3 regions of the Pseudarthrobacter sp. MDT1-56 genome follow, and region 3 is predicted to be linked to each of the others. Evidence: predicted binding sites of a transcription regulator. Region 3 holds the regulator's gene; each other region holds the start of a gene.
The links. Region 3 encodes LexA, which represses DNA repair genes until DNA is damaged. Its sites were predicted from a motif close to TCGAACANNTGTTCGA; they were not measured.

Region 1: the regulator LexA is predicted to act here: its motif matches at 2,401-2,416, upstream of AC50YC_RS03540 (LexA family protein).
Region 2: the regulator LexA is predicted to act here: its motif matches at 2,394-2,409, upstream of AC50YC_RS04750 (HNH endonuclease signature motif containing protein).

What each region holds. Positions count from the first base shown of each region.
Region 1 is NZ_JBWZCK010000002.1:60,490-65,922, reverse strand. Features, by position in the region: gene AC50YC_RS03560 (PadR family transcriptional regulator) at 1-168, shown strand, start outside; gene AC50YC_RS03555 (VOC family protein) at 171-1,019, shown strand; gene AC50YC_RS03550 (dihydrofolate reductase family protein) at 1,107-1,697, shown strand; gene AC50YC_RS03545 (VOC family protein) at 1,804-2,205, opposite strand; gene AC50YC_RS03540 (LexA family protein) at 2,430-2,861, shown strand; gene AC50YC_RS03535 (Y-family DNA polymerase) at 2,854-4,146, shown strand; gene AC50YC_RS03530 (AfsR/SARP family transcriptional regulator) at 4,187-5,131, opposite strand.
Region 2 is NZ_JBWZCK010000002.1:329,674-335,106, forward strand. Features, by position in the region: gene AC50YC_RS04745 (ClpX C4-type zinc finger protein) at 1-373, shown strand, start outside; gene AC50YC_RS04750 (HNH endonuclease signature motif containing protein) at 484-2,190, opposite strand; gene AC50YC_RS04755 (primosomal protein N') at 2,550-4,715, opposite strand; gene metK (methionine adenosyltransferase) at 4,887-5,433, opposite strand, start outside.
Region 3 is NZ_JBWZCK010000007.1:51,917-57,349, reverse strand. Features, by position in the region: gene hflX (GTPase HflX) at 1-838, shown strand, start outside; gene AC50YC_RS11310 (ATP-dependent DNA helicase) at 831-3,038, shown strand; gene lexA (transcriptional repressor LexA) at 3,118-3,870, opposite strand; gene AC50YC_RS11300 (LysM peptidoglycan-binding domain-containing protein) at 4,229-4,720, shown strand; gene AC50YC_RS11295 (histidinol-phosphate transaminase) at 4,777-5,433, shown strand, end outside.

The sequences.
Region 1 (5,433 bases), on a different contig from region 3:
CTCGAGCAGAAAGGCCTTGTCGACGTCGAGAAGCGTCCGTCCCAGAAGGGGCCCCCGCGCAAGGTGTACTCCCTCAACGCTCAGGGACGGGAATATCTCGAAGACTTCTGGAGGACCTGGAGCTTCCTCACAGATCGGCTTGAACAGCTCCGCGACGGAGGCAGATGACCATGTCCATCTCAAAGTTCACCTCAAAGGTGATCGGCGACAAGCGACGCTGGCGGGAATACAAGGCCCGCACGCAACGGCTCCCCGCGAACTATCGCACGGCGGTCGAGGCGCTGGAACGGTATGTGATGTATTTCGGTCCGGCGGACGGCGACAGCGCATCGTCGATGTTCGAGGACCTTGCCGACCTGTTCGAGCAGGCTGCGGCTGACGGAACGCCGATCCGCGGGATTGTCGGGGATGACCCCGTGGAGTTCGCTGAGACGTTCCTCCAGAACTATGCCCCGGGCGGGTGGGTCACCCGGGAGCGGGAACGGCTGGCCCGCGCCGTCGAGCAGGCTGAGGGAGACGAGGCGGCCCCGCCCATGACGACGCTCCCGGCCCCGCACCCGCGATCCGCGATCCGCGGGCAGGAACCGCACCAGCGCTGCAAGGTCCTCCTGCTGACCTTCCCGGGCTATCGTGGGGCCATGCCCAGCCAATTAGCAGTGATTACCATCGACGCGATCCGGCCACGGGTGGTGGCCGACTTCTGGTGCGCCGTCCTCGGCTGGCATGTTGTCGACGAGGATAGCGGCGTCATCAGCATCGCGCCGCAGGACAAGACCTGGCCTTCCATTGATGTGGTCGCGGTGCCCGAGGGCAAGACCGTCAAGAACCGGCTGCATTTCGACCTCCGGGCTGACGGCGTATCCACTGCCGAGGAGCTCGAGCGACTGCTCGCCCTCGGCGCGCGGCGCATGGACGTGGGCCAGGGCCCGGACGTCAGCTGGGTGGTCCTGGGCGATCCCGAGGGCAACGAGTTCTGCCTGTTGTCCCGATCCGTCCAGGACGTCGAACATCAGGAGTGAGGCACAGTACGGAAAGGCACCAGCGGTCGCCATGGAAAATTCCCTGCAGTCGGCTTCGGGGTGACATGGTGGTGACGTAATGTGCCCATGGGCCGCGTCACATGCGATCTGACCATCTCGCTCGACGGATTCGCCGCCGGTCCGAACCAGAGCCAGGCGGAACCTCTCGGCGAGGGCGGAGTGCTCCTGCACAGGTGGCAGTTCGAAGAACCCGAGTCCAATGCAGCCGAGCGCGAAGGCATCCTCGCGGCCGGCGCCTTCATCATGGGACGGAACATGTTCGCAGGGCCCGGGGCGTGGGATGAGAATTGGCGGGGATGGTGGGGTGAGGAGCCGCCCTATCACGCACCCGTGTTCGTTCTCACCCATCAGCAACGCGAGCCCCTGGACATGCAGGGCGGCACCAGGTTCAACTTTGTGACCGAGGGGATCGAATCTGCGCTGGCCCAGGCACGGAAGGCCGCTGGGAGCAAGGACGTGGCCATTGCCGGAGGAGCGCAGACCGTGCGACAGTACCTTTCGGCGGGGCTGATCGACGAGCTGCGGCTCCACATCGCGCCTATCGTCCTGGGAGCGGGTGAGCGGTTGCTGGACGGAGTCGGCAACCTCAAGCTTGAGCCGACGGAAGTGCGCGGCACCCGGCTCGTCACCCACGTGCGCTATCGGGTGGTCCACTGAAGGGCAGCCTGTCCCCGGTTCCCAGCAGGTGGGCCGTTAGGCGCCCCCTCCCGGGTAGTGGAGCAGAACCACTCCGTTGCGGCCTCGTTAGGCAGCTGTGCGTCGCTTACGGCTCAGGTTCGTATCCGATGAGCCAGTGAAGGCCGTGCCGGTCTATGACTTGGCCGTCCGAAGCGCCCCAAGGCTTCGGGGCAAGGGGGTCCACCACCTGGCCGCCGACAGCGAGCTTGTCGAACCACTCATGAAGCACTGACGGTTCGACGGTCCCCAGCAATGAGAGCATGACACCTTCGAGCCGGACACTTTTCTGGCCTGCCGCCACATCCGATCCCGCCATCGCAACGACCCCGCTGAGCACTCCGTGAGCTATGGCGCCCGGCACGCCGTCGCTTCTACTGAAGTCCTCGTTGGTGAACAAGGAAAGCTCTCCGCCGAAAACGTCCGCGTAGAAGCCGAGTGCTTCACGCGCCGTGCCGGGGAAACTGACATAGATCTGCGGCGCCGTCATGTGCACAGCATACAGACACAGCCCACCCACAGATCCCTAACGCCCACGAAGCTGCATCGTGTGTGTGGATGATCGCCTGCCGCAGCGTGAAGAGGACGCCGTGGCCAACGTCATGCTGGAGTGTCGCCACCCCTGTCGGCCAGGAACTTCCGCGAAGAATGCTCAATGTCAGCACCCGGGGCTACACTGAATAGATCGAACATATATTCGAATAAAGGTGTGTTGTGGGCGTAATCATCGGGCCCCGCGTGATAGACGCGGGCACTTCTCTTTTGTCGGTCCTGATCTCGCCGGTGCAGGTCGCCGCCGGCTACCCTTCTCCGGCCCAGGACTACTTTGACGGCCGCATTGACCTCAACGAACATCTCATCAAGGACATCACCAGCACGTACGTCGTCCGGGTGTCCGGCGACTCCATGGAGGGCGCGGGGATCAGCGACGGCGACGAGCTGATCGTCAACCGGGCACTCGAGCCGCGCGACGGCTGCGTCGTCATCGCAGTCCTCGATGGGGAACTCACGGTCAAGAGGCTGCGCCTGACGGCTTCGGGCGTGGTGCTTCAGGCAGACAACCCCCGCTATCCGGACATCATGGTCCCGGGCCTGTCGGACTTGGTCATTTGGGGTGTCGCGACCCGCTGCCTGCACCATGTCTAGGGCCGTGCCCGGCCGTGGCAGCATCGCCCTGGTTGACGTGAACAGCTTCTATGCCAGCGCCGAACGCGCCTTCAACCCCTCCCTCGAGGGCCGTCCGCTGGTGGTCCTCTCCAACAACGACGGCTGCGCCGTCACCCGCTCCCCCGAGGCCAAGGCACTCGGGATCCCCCTGGGCGAGCCTTGGTTCAAGCTCGCGCCCCGGGCCAAGGAATGGGGGCTCGTGGCACTATCCAGCAACTACGAGCTGTACGGGGACATCAGCGCCAGGGTGATGGAGCTCCTCGGCCGTTACTCGGCCTGGCTGGAGGTCTACAGCATCGACGAGGCATTCCTGGGCGTCAGCGGCACCCCGGAGGAGCTTCAGCGGCTGGGGCACACCATGAAGACGGCGGTGCGCCGGAACGTCGGTGTCCCCGTCTGCGTCGGCATCGCCGGCACCAAGACGCTGGCGAAGCTGGCCAACAAGTGGGCCAAACACAACCCGGCGTTCGACGGCGTCTGCCACTGGGATGCCGTGCCCGCTGGCCAGCAGGAGAAGCTCATGGCGGGCCTATCCGTGGTCGAACTCTGGGGAGTCGCGACGCGGCTGACCAAACGGCTCAATGCCCTGGGCATCCATTCGATCCTGGACCTCGCGCGGGCGGACCCGGCCAGGATCCGGGACCGCTTCTCCGTGGTACTGATGCGGACCGTCCTGGAACTCCAGGGAACTCCGTGCATCCCCCTCGAGCAAGAGCGGATCGGCCGCGACCAGCTGATCTTCAGCCGTTCCTTCTCAACCCCGATCACCACCAGCGCCGGCCTTCGCCAGGTCCTCGGCGTCTATGCCCAGCAGGCCAGTGCCCGACTGGCGAGGCACGGGCTCCAGGCTAAGGTGCTGACGGCCTTCGCCGCCACGTCCCATTACAGCCCGCAGCCCAGCTCGCACCCCACGGTGTGCGTGCCCCTGCCCATGCCCACCGCTGACCCGGTACTCCTGGCGAAGGCGGCGTATGCCCTGCTCCCCCGGGCCGAGAACGGCATGAGGTACGTCCGCGCCGGGATCATGGTCACCGATCTGCGCCCCACCGGCAACCAGGCACCGCTGGAGATCTTCGAGAACCCGCACGAGGAACGCGGCATCGGCTCGCTGCTGGAGGAGGTCAGCCGGCGGTATGGACGCGGCTCCATCGGGCTGGGCCGCGCCGGAATCCGGGGCGGGCCGGACTGGAGCATGAAACGCGGCATGCTGTCCCCGCGGTACACGACCCACTGGGCCGAGCTCCCGGTCGTCAAAGCGGGGTGACTGCCCGGGCCGGGCGCCTGCAGCAGGGCACAGCGGATCGTCAGACAGCGGCGGCCAGCGCCTGTTGCAGGAAGGAGTCGAGCACCCGGCCGGCGTTCTCCTGCATGCGCCGGGATTCCTCTGCGGCAGGCTGCGTGCATTTAGGGCCGTGAAGCCGTTCACCCAAATAGAGCAGGGCCGCCAGGACTTCCGAGAGCTCGGTGTTTCCATCGGCGCGCTGCCGCAACAATCTCAGGTGGGCAGCCCGCAGCGCCGGTCCCGGCGTGCAGCCGAGGTCGCGGTCGAACAGCCGGCGGCAACGTTCATAGGCGTTCAACCCCTCCACCGGCAGTCCCGCCTGCTCGTATCCCGCGACAAGGATGGTCCAGGCCCGTTCATTGAGCGGCTCACACCGGATGGCAGTCTGTGCCAGCGAGACGGCGAGCTCGGGTTTGTCGAGGAACGCTGCGGTCTCTGCCGCGAGAATCTGGGCGGCGACTTTCTCGGCAGCGTGGCGGGTCCGCGCCTCCTCTGCCCAGTCGGCGACGAGTTCAAAGCCCAGCAGCGGCTCTGCCGCCAACTCCAGGGCCTGCATCGAGAGCACATGCGCCTCAGCCGGCGGCGACTGCCGGGCCGCGCGGACAAGCTCGTGAAACGCAGACAGGTCGAGTTCCACCAGCTGTGGGTCAAGCACGTAGCCGCCATTCGCGGTGCGAAGCGGACCCGATTTGGTGTTCCCTGGCTGGATCGCCCGGCGAATGCCACTGACGTAGCTCTCCAGGGTGGCGACCGCGCCGTCGCTGGCCTGGGGTCCCCACAGGAGCTCCACGAGGCGCGTCTTGGAGACCGGTGTCCCCAGATTCAGCAACAGAATCTCCAGAATGTGTCGCGGCTTGCAGCCTCCCATGTCCGCAGCTCTGAGTACTGCGCCATTTCGCCGGACCTCGAATGTTCCAAATAGTCGAACCGAAATTGCCGGCGTGGAACCGCTCACCTTGTCCACCATGATCTCCGTTTTCCCCAGGCATCATTTATTCGTATTTCGGAGAGCCAGAAGGAATTGTCGGAACGACGTGCTGAGACTCACTTCCTTCGACTTTCTACGAAAACCGTGACACGCAAAAAGGGGCGCAACAAGGAATGTAGCTACCCGATCCTATGCCGCACGGAAAGTCGGGTACACCGCAGAACGCCACCAAGTATCCGCCGAACACAATGCGAGTACTTAGTTCATGGGGTAGGTATTCGCACTCCCGGGCATCGGCACGGCGTCGAGTAGGGGCCCCGTGGGGCTCGGCCGGGACGGGA
Region 2 (5,433 bases), on a different contig from region 3:
GCCACTTGAAGGCCCGACGATGTGCAGTTTCTGTGCAAAATTAGCCAGCCGCAGGCGTCGCCTCGTGGCAGGTCCAGGTGTCGCCATCTGCGAGGACTGCGCCAGGTCATCCATAAAGCTTTTGAGCGGCACGGACAGCTCACCGGCAGAGGCTCCTTGGGTGAGCATGACCGATGAAGCCCTGCTTGCCCACCTGCCGGAAATTTCCGCAGTCGCCGCGCAAGTCGAAGACCGGCTGTGTGCCTGGGTGGGGACCGCCCGGCAAAGAAATATCAGCTGGGCACGCATTGGCGCTGCTTTGGGCATGACCCGCCAGTCGGCTTGGGAACGCTTTCGATCCCCGGCTGCTGCCCCCTCGCCCGACACACCCTGAGCCTGCTGCGCGCATCGTCCACGGCCGCCTCTGCACAATCAACCGGCACTGTGGTCGATCAAGGTTCAGCCAGCACCATGGAAATGAGACAGCAGCAGTCTTATGGCCGCTCAGTCACGTTGGACTAGAAGGCATTCCGGGAAAGGGTCCTCCAGGGGCTCTGGCCAGGGTGGATCCTCCGGGATCGCTGCAGGAAATTCGTGCCCGGCCGTGAAGTGGTGACAGTCCGGGAAGGGGTCGGGGGGCGGGTCCAGATCGGAATTCCAGCCTGGATCCGGGGGCAGGTCCAGGTCCAGTTCTTCGTCCGCGGGCAGGCCTCCGTCCGTGCACAGGAGATGGCCCGGCCAGTCTGGTGGTTCCCAGTCCTGCTGTTCGCTGGGATAGTGCCGCCCCGACGGTGAGGTCCACCCCGGCGGGCTGTGTTCGCTTGCCCCGGATGGTGTCCAGGCCGAGCTGTGCTTCAGGCGGTGATGCTTGGGGCAGGGCTGGCCCAGGTTGGTGATCCCGGTGGTGCCTCCGTCGGCCCAGGCCAGGAGATGGTCCGCCTCATTGTCCAGGGACGGGTTGTTACATCCCGGGAACGGGCACCTGCCGTCGCGGAGCCGGAGCCACTGGCGCTGAGCTTTCGTGAGGCGGTAGCTGGTCCGGCCGATTTCCAGCGGGGCACCGTCCCGCGGGTCCGTCAGGACCCGGTAAAAGGAACCCGCACCGTCGGCGACCAGGCGGCGGGCCATCGACGGCGGGATCGGCCCGTACCCGTCCAGCATCGCCGGTTCCTCAGTGGCACCCAGGAGGGACAGGACCGGGACGGTGACCAGGACCTGCGCCCGCGGGACCGGCACACCCCCACCCAGGCCGCTGACATCCGTGCCGGTGCCGGTGCCGCCAGCCAGACCGTGTCCTCCCTCGCTTGTGCCGCCGATGGTCCCGGTGCCGCCTTCGGCCAGTCCAGTGCTGAGGAGCCAGGTGGCGGCGACGTCGGCGCGGAGCCGGGTCAGGGTCCTGGCCTCCTCCGGGCCCTGGAGGGCGCGGGCGGCGGCGGTGGTCCGCTCCCAGATCCCCGCGGCGGTGTCGGCCGGGAGGTACGCGGAGAGCCAGGCCATCCCGTCCCGGTCCGGGCAGTACTCGACCCGCCGGTCCGCAGCACACTTGGTGTGGCGTTGTTCGATGCTGACCGGGTGGTGGCGTTCCCGCCAAACACGGGCCTTGGCGCGGAACCGGCCCGGGACGAGGTCCCCGGCCGGGCACCCGCGGGCCGGGTTCGGCGCGTCCGGGTCCAGGAAGTGCGCCTCCAATGCCGCCGCCCCGGCCGGATCCAGATTGCTGGTCTCGTCCACCATGATCCGGGCATAGGCCCAGGAGATTGTCCCGGCCTGCAGGGCCGCCAGGGTCAGCGGCAGCGAAGTCGTCAGGGCCTGACTCTCACCCAGCAGGGCTCCGGCGGCGTGTTCACTGACCGTCAATGCGCACGCGACCTCAGCGACCAAAGCCATCTCCTGGACGGCGCGGTCCTGCGGGGACGCCGCCGGGGAGGCCAGGGCCCGGGTCGCCTCCGCGTAGTCCGCGGTCAGCCAAACCTTCAGCGCGGCCATCCCGGCCTCCACCCGCGCCACGCCGGTCATACTGTCCAGGCAGCCATCCGCCAGCTCCCGCAACGGATCAGCCCACAACGGATCAGACTCGGCACCCCGGAGCGGATCGGCGCCGGACCGATCAGCGCGGTCCCCGCCCGAGGCGAAAACAGCCAGCGCAGCAACGGACGCCGCGACAGCCGCCAGCGCCTCCCTGGACTCCGCACTCCACGCCGTGCTTTCCATACCTCCATAAAATCACGAGTCACCGACATTAAATGGTGGAGCCGGACGCAGTGCAGCCCGACGCCGGTACGGGCCAGGTCCGGGTGAAAGTCGTTCACGGAGGACAGGTTTTGGAGGACAGGTTTTGCGGAACGAATTTGGGAGTCCGGGAACGACGAGAGGATGTCCGCGCAGGGCTTATGCCGTCGAGCCCAGCCGCGGCTTCGAAGCTGTGGTCGAAGCCGCGCATGCCGTCATCGACGAGGCCAAGGCGGCGGGCGTGTACGTCTTCGGCGGCGGGATCGATGAGGACGTAGACCCGGTGCGCGTGGCCGGTGACGGCACCGTCACCGAGGGCACGTACCTCGTTCAGAGTCGATCTAGAGCACGTCCACGCCGTCGAGCCGCAGCTGGACCGGGTCGTCGGTGCGTTTGGCGGCGGCCGCTACCTTGACCGCCCGCAGCGCCCGGGTTACCTGCGCGGCCTGGCCGTAAGGGATGAACAGCAGCGTCCGGACGTCCTCATCGGCGGCACCGTCGGCTTTGCCCTGGGTCCCTGCCTGGCCGGGGGCGCCGGCCATCACGAGGGGGGCCGGGCCGGCGGTCCGCAGTACAATCCCCTGCGGGCCCAGCTGCTGCTCGACGGCCTGGCCGAAGTGCCCGACGGCGGTCCGGCCGCCGGTGATGGAAGCGACCCGGACGGCCGGCGGCAGCTGCAGCTCCTGGCGGAGGGATAATTCCCGCTGGGCGTAGCCGGCAGGGTCCCAGCGCAGCAGGGCCCCGACGCCGGCTGCGTCGTCCGCGGTGATGACCACAAGACCGCCCTCACCCGCGGGCCGGACCAAGGCTGCGGCGTTGAACCAGCGCCGGACGGCGTCCTCCCCCGCCCTCAGGTTTTCGCGCCGCAGCAGCGAGTCACCGTCAAGCAGCAGTGCCGCCGCGTAACCGCCGGCAGCGACGGGTTCCGCGCCGACCGTCGCCACGACCAGGGCTTTCGAATCCGGAACCGTGGCCAGCACCCGGTCCCCCGACGAGGTGATGACCGGCTTGCCCGGGAAGGCGCGGCCCAGTTCCTCTGCCGTGCGCAGCGCCCCGGTAGCGCCCCGCCGGAGCCGGGTCCCGTTGCAGGTGCCGCAGCGCCAGGCCGGCGCCGGCGTAGAACACCAGCGGCACTGCGGCACGGCGGAGCTCCCGCTCGCCCCGGCGATGGCCAGCGGCCCGCTGCAGGCGGTACAGCGCGCCGGTTCGCGGCAGTTGTCGCAGGCGAGCGACGGCGCGTAGCCGGCCCGCGCCACCTGGACCAGGACCGGGCCACGTTCGAGCCCGTCCTTGGCGGCACGCCAGGCGGCGCCCGGCAACCGCGCGATCCTGGCCAGCGGATCATGTTCGAGTTCGTAGCTGTCCGCGGTGTTCAGCACCCGCGGAACGGTCCGGCGGACGACGGTGCGATCCGCTTCCACGGGCCAGGCCCACCCCGCTTCGACGAGGCGCTGCGTCTCGGTGCTCCGGGTATGCGCGGCGAGCAGGCACGCGGCGCCCTCCTGCCCGGCGCGCAGCAGCAGGACTTCGCGGGAGTGCGCATAGGGTGAGCGCTGCTCGATGTGCAGGTCGTCCCCGTCGTCCCAGCAGACCACCAGGCCGAGATTGTGGACGGGAGCGTAGGCGGCGGAACGGGTGCCGACGGCAACGCCGGCAGCGCCGCTGAGGATGCGCAGGAAGCTGCGGTAGCGCGGGGTCTGGCCGTCGTCCGCGGTGAGCCTTGCGACGTCTCCGGCGGGCAGGAGCTGCAGGAGAGCGGACTCCACCCGGTCCAGGTCCCGGTAGTCGGGCACCACGACGACGGCGCCGCGGCCGGACAGGCGTACGGCGGCCACCGCCTCGGCAATCAGGCGCGGCCAGCCTCCGGGCCCGAAGCCCTGGAGCGCGCTGAGCACGGCCCGCGGCGACTCCCCGGCATTGAGGTGCTGCAGGAAGGCCGGGCCGTTGCGGTAGGAGGTCCAGCTGGACGCTTCCAGTCCGGCAGGTAGTGCCGGTCCCGACCCGTCGTCGTCCCCGTCAGTGAAGAGCGACGGATCCTGGATTCCATCGGGAGCGAGGTCCTTCTCCAGTTTCGCCATCCGCGGCGGCACGGCGACACGGAGCACGTCGCTGACGTTGCCGGCGTAACGCGCCGCGACCCGGTAGGCCAGGTCCGCGACGGAGGTCGTCAGCACCGGGACGGGCGAGACCACTTTGAACAGCGGGACGAGGGGGTGGCCGGCGTCGGATTCTGCCATCCGTTCGATCAGGTAGCCGGCGAGTTCCTGGCCGTTGAACTTCACCTTCACCCGGACACCGGGCTGCGCCGCTGCGTCGAGCGCGGCGGGCACGCTGTAGTCGAAGGGCCGGTCAAGGTGCGGCAGGGACGACTCGAGCCGTACCCGGGCCACCGGAAGCGCGGCGGCGAGGGGTGGGCCGGTGGAGGCGGCGGCCGAGCCCGGAAACCCCTGGAGCAGCGACAGCTGGAGGGGCTCGTCCGGCGCGGCGGCGCCGTGGATCGGGCTCATCGCGCGGGTCCTCCCTTCAGCAAAGGGTCAGTGCCGGCCCAGGAAGCGCCGGTCCAACAAAGAATAGCCAGGCCGCCGGGATCGGCGGCCTGGCTACAGCACATCACAGGGCAGTGACATTATTTCAAGTCAGCATTCCGAGACTGCATTTCAAGACAGGATCTGAACGTCTCAGGCGTTGAAGAACGACTTCAACGCATCCACCCGGTCCAGCCGCTCCCAGGTGAAGTCGGGATCCTCGCGGCCGAAGTGGCCGTGCGCTGCGGTCTTGGCGTAGATGGGTCGCTTGAGGTCGAGGGCATCGATGATGGCCCGGGGGCGCAGGTCGAAGATCTCGGCGATCGCGGCACTGATCCGGGCGGGATCCACGGTCTCGGTGCCGAAGGTTTCGACGTAGGTTCCCACCGGGCGGGCCTGGCCGATAGCGTAGGCGATCTGGATTTCAGCGCGCTTCGCGAGACCGGCAGCCACCACGTTCTTGGCCACCCAGCGCATCGCGTAGGCCGCCGAGCGGTCCACCTTGGACGGGTCCTTGCCGGAGAAGGCGCCGCCGCCGTGGCGGGCCATGCCGCCATAGGTGTCAACGATGATCTTGCGGCCGGTGAGGCCGGCGTCGCCGACCGGGCCGCCAATGACGAAGGCACCGGCCGGGTTGAGGATGTTCTTGGCCCGGGAGATGTCCAGGTTGGACAGCGCCATGACCGGGTCCACGACGTGG
Region 3 (5,433 bases):
CCAGGTGGGCGGTGCCGGCGCCGGCATGGGTTCGCGCGGTCCCGGTGAAACCAAAATCGAACTGGACCGCCGCCGGATCCGCACCCGGATGGCCAAGCTGCGGCGTGAAATCGCCGCGATGAAGCCGGCCCGGGAGACCAAGCGCGCCAACCGCCGCCGTAATTCCGTGCCGTCCGTAGCGATCGCCGGGTACACCAACGCCGGCAAGTCCTCGCTGCTGAACCGGCTGACCGACGCCGGTGTGCTGGTGGAGAACGCCCTGTTCGCCACGCTGGACCCGACGGTCCGCAAGGCCGAGACCTCGGACGGGCTGGGCTACACCCTGGCCGATACCGTGGGCTTCGTCCGGTCGCTGCCCACCCAGCTCGTGGAGGCTTTCCGCTCCACGCTGGAGGAAGTCGCCGACGCGGACCTGATCCTGCACGTCGTGGATGTCTCCCACCCGGATCCGGAGGGACAGATCGCCGCGGTCCGCAAGGTCTTCAGCGAAGTCGACGCCCGCAAGGTGCCGGAAATCATCGTCCTGAACAAGGCCGACGCCGCCGATCCCTTCGTGATCGAACGGCTCAAGCAGCGCGAACCGCGCCACGTGGTGGTGTCGGCACGCACGGGCGAAGGCATCCCGGAGCTGCTCAAGGCCATCAGCGAAGGCATCCCGCGGCCCAGCGTGAAGCTGGAACTGATGATCCCGTACAACCGCGGGGACCTGCTCAGCAAGCTGCACGAGACCGACGCGGAGATCCTCAGCCTCGACCACGAGGAAGCGGGCACCCGCGCCGTCGTGATGGTGCGCGAAGGATTCGCCGCTGAACTGGATTCGTTCATCAGCAATGACTAAGGCAGCGGTGACCGGGGCGGACACCGGCACGGGCGGTCCGGCCCCGGCAACGGACTCCGCAACGGAGGACCCCGCAGAAACGGATAACACCGGGACGGAAGCCGCCGGGACCGAAACCGCGGGGGCAGAACCCGCGGGAGAACGTCCGGCAGGAACGCGCGGCCCGCGCGGCGGGGAATTCGTGATCGAATTGCTCGACCGCGCCGTGTCCGGCATGGGCGGCCAGAGCCGCGACGGCCAGCACGAGATGGCCCGGCAGGTGGCGCGCGCGATTGACAGCGGCGACCACCTGCTGGTCCAGGCCGGCACCGGAACCGGGAAGTCCCTCGCGTACCTGATCCCGCTGATCGCCCATTCGCTGGTCAGCGACAAACCCACCCTGGTCTCCACCGCCACCCTGGCCCTGCAGACCCAGATCGTTGGCCGGGACCTGCCCCGGCTGCTGAAGACCATCACCCCGGCGCTGGAGCGGCCAGTCAAGGTCGCCCTGGTCAAGGGCCGCTCCAACTACGTGTGCCGCCACAAGCTCGAGGGCGGTTTCCCCTCCGAAGAGCCCTCCGAGGGCCAGCTCTTCTCGCTCGGCGAGGACACGTCCGTCCCGCATTTCGCCGCGGCGATGGGCGGCCCGTCGTCCCAGCTCGGTAAGGAAGTCGTCAGGCTGCGCGAATGGGCCGAGGACACCGTGACGGGGGACCGTGACGAGCTCCTGCCCGGGGTCACGGACCGGGCGTGGCGGCAGGTCTCCGTCACCTCGATGGAGTGCCTGGGCGCGCAGAAATGTCCCCTCGCGGCCGAATGCTTCAGCGAACTGGCCCGGCAGAACGCCGCGGACGCCGACGTCGTCGTCACCAACCACGCCATGCTGGCTGTCAGCGCCTTCGAGGGCCTGGCGGTATTGCCGGAATACGACGTGGTGGTGGTGGATGAAGCCCACGAGCTGCAGGACCGGGTAACCGGCGCCGTGTCCGGCCAGCTCTCCGTCGCGATGGTGCACGCCGCCGCGTCGGGGGCGCGGAAGCACACCGGCATCACGGTGGACGCCCTGAACAACGCCGCGTCCAACCTCGAACTTGCCATCGAAGGGGTCCCCAGCGGACTGATGCCCAACGGCCTCAACAGCGAACAACTGGACTGCGTGGACCAGCTGCGGGACGCCTGCCGCGCGGCGCTCTCGGACTCCAAGGGGGACAGCGCCAACACGGCCGACGGCGGCCGCCAGCTCGCGCGCTCCCGCCTCATGGTGATCCTGGAGCTCTGCGAACGGCTGCTCGCCGCCCGCGAAAACCGCGAGGTGGTCTGGTTTTCCCGCAACAGCACCTTCGACCCGCAGCAGGGCTACTCCCAGCCGGACGAGTCCGCGCCGGCCCTGATCAACATCGCACCGCTCAGCGTCGCCGGACGGCTCCGCGAGGGCCTGTTCGCGGACCACACCGTCATCCTGACGTCGGCGACGCTGGCGATCGGGTCAGCCTTCGAACCCGCCGCCGGCGGCCTGGGCCTGGTAGGGCCAGGTGCCCCGAGCTGGACCGGGGTCGACGTCGGCTCGCCCTTCGAATATCCGAAACAGGGCATCCTCTACGTTGCCAAGCACCTGCCCAAACCCGGCCGCGGCATGTCCCCGGAAGCCCTAGACGAGCTCGAGAAGCTGATCCGGGCCTCCGGCGGCGGAGCACTGTGCCTGTTCTCCTCCCGGCGCGCCGCCGAGGAAGCCGCTGAGGCCCTGCGCCCGCGGCTGGACATGAGCATCCTCTGCCAGGGGGATTCGACCATGACCGCGCTGGTCAAACAGTTCGCCGACGAACCGGACACCTGCCTCTTCGGCACCATGTCGCTGTGGCAGGGTGTCGACGTGCCGGGGACCTCCTGCCGCCTCGTGGTGATCGACCGGATCCCGTTCCCGCGGCCCGACGACCCACTGATGACAGCACGGTCCCGTGCGGTGGCCCAGGCCGGCGGTAACGGGTTCATGAGCGTTTCCGCGACCCACGCCGCCATCCGCCTGGCCCAGGGTGCCGGCCGGCTGATCCGTACGACGACGGACAGGGGAGTGGTGGCAGTGCTGGACTCACGACTCTCCACCGAGCGCTACGGGGGATTCCTCCGCGCCGCCCTGCCGCCGTTCTGGCCCACCACCGACCCCGCGATTGCCTACGCAGCCCTGGAACGGCTCGCGAAGGAATCCGGGCAGCCCGCCAAGTAGTCCGCACAAACGCGTTGGGCCCCGTCCGATTCCGGAGGGGCCCATTTCGCGGCTTTTGACGTGCCGGTCCTGAGAGGTCCTAGAGGGAGCGCAGCACCGAGACGACTTTGCCCATGATGACGGCGTGATCGCCGAGGATGGGCTCGTACTGGGTGTTCTGCGGCAGCAGCCAGGTGTGGCCGTCGCGCTGGCGGAATGTCTTGACCGTCGCCTCGTCATCCAGCAACGCGGCGACGATGTCGCCGTTGATGGCGTCGCCCTGCCGGCGCACAACCACCCAGTCACCGTCGCAGATGGCGGCGTCGATCATCGAGTCCCCCGCGACTTTGAGCATAAAGAGCTCGCCGTGGCCCACCAGCTGGCGTGGCAGGGGCATCACGTCCTCGACGACCTGGTCGGCCAGGATCGGCCCGCCCGCGGCAATGCGGCCCACCAGCGGCACCATGGCGGTGTCGGTGGCGCTGGCCAGCTCGGAGACCGACAATCCGCCGACCGTGCGCAGTCCGCTGGACTTCTCCACCCCTGAAATCTTCGTGGTTCCCTCGTCGAGGGTCAGCGGCATCAGCACTTCCATGGCGCGGGGGCGCTTGGGGTCACGCCGCAGGTAGCCAAGTTTCTCCAGCTGGGAGAGCTGGTGGGTGACGCTGGAGAGGCTGGCCAGGCCAACGGTGTCGCCGATCTCGCGCATGGAGGGCGGATAGCCGTTGTCCGTGACGGAGCGCTGGATGGTTTCCAGGATCTTCTTTTGCCGGACGGTGAGGCTCTTTGGTGGCCGGGCTGCCTGCGGGCTCCGTTGCTGGGTGGCCCTGCCGCCAGTGGCTGGTGCTGCCATGTTCGCCAACGCCTTTCCGTTCGGCCCGGCCGCCGTGGCTGCGGCTGCCGGGAACTTCCGGCCTGAAATGTCAGACCCTGCTGATCAACTGCAGAAGTGGTTGTTCTGTAGCTCAAACGTAGGCCAGCCACACTGCTTTTTCAAACATTTGTTCTAGCGAGTCTCGACATTGTTCGTTGATAAGTGCTAAAACAGAACAAGCAAGGTTCGAATATGTGTTCTAGTCATCGCCGTTAGAGGGTGGAGCATTGTTCGGACACAGCGTGACGTTCGGTTCTTTGTTCGAAGGTTAGGCCGGTTGGCGGCAAGTACGTGGAGTACGCCGGGCGGCACAGTATGGTCCAGGAGGGCTCAGTTCATGTCAGCATCAAGCGCGTTTCACGACACTTTCGGCCGCGACGCATTCGGCAACTACGGCCGCCCAGAGGGCGGTACGTCCGCCGGCCAGCAGGGCGCCTTTGGTCAGCAGGGCCCCATCGCCCAGCACGTCCCGGCTGGCGGAAACAGCAATGCGGGCCGGGGGCCGCGGGTCAAGCAGGCGCCGCTGCGGCTCACCCGGCGGGGGCGCTTTGTCTTCATCGGGGTGCCGCTGATTCTGCTGGCCGCGCTCATTTTGTCCTTCAGCGGTTTCCTCAACGCCCCGGCCAAGGCGGCAGAGTCCGCTGCCGGGCTGTCGCTGACTCCCACCGTGACCGTGACGGTGCAGCCCGGTGAGTCGCTCTGGGCCATCGCCGAGGCCGTGGCGCCGGAGCGCGACCCCCGAGACGTCGTCACCGATATCATCCAGCTGAACAACCTGGACGCCGCCCGTGTTGTGCCGGGCCAGGCACTCTTCATTCCGTCCAAGTAACCCGCCCGATCCGTCACAGTTTCAGGGCCCGCCGCGATCTCACTTAAACTGGTGCAGTGACTGACCAGCTAGAGCGCCTGAACCGACTTCCCCTCCGGACCAACCTGCGCGGCCTGACGCCGTACGGCGCGCCGCAGCTGGACGTCCCCATCCTGCTCAACGTCAACGAAAACACCCATGGTGTCCCGGCCGACGTGCGGGCCGCGATTTCCGAGGCCGTCACGCTTGCCGCAGCCGGCTTGAACCGCTATCCGGACCGCGAATTCACGGAACTGCGCGAAGCCCTCGCGGAATACCTCGGCCACGGACTGGGTGCCGACAACATCTGGGCCGCAAATGGTTCCAACGAGGTTCTCCAGCAGATCCTCCAGGCCTTCGGCGGCCCGGGGCGCACCGCCCTCGGCTTCCCTCCCACATATTCGATGTACCCGCTGCTGGCCTCCGGTACCGACACCGGCTACATCGTCGGGGCCCGCGCCGATGACTACGGACTCAGTGCGGAATCGGCCGCCCGCCAGGTCCGCGGACTCCAGCCGAACATCGTCTTCCTGTGTTCCCCGAACAACCCCACCGGCACCGGGCTTGGCCTGGACGTCGTTGAGGCCGTCTATGAGGCCGGCGAAGCCAGCCAGACCATCGTGATCGTCGACGAGGCGTACCACGAGTTCGCCCACGACGGCACGCCCAGCGCCCTCACGCTGCTGCCCGGCCGG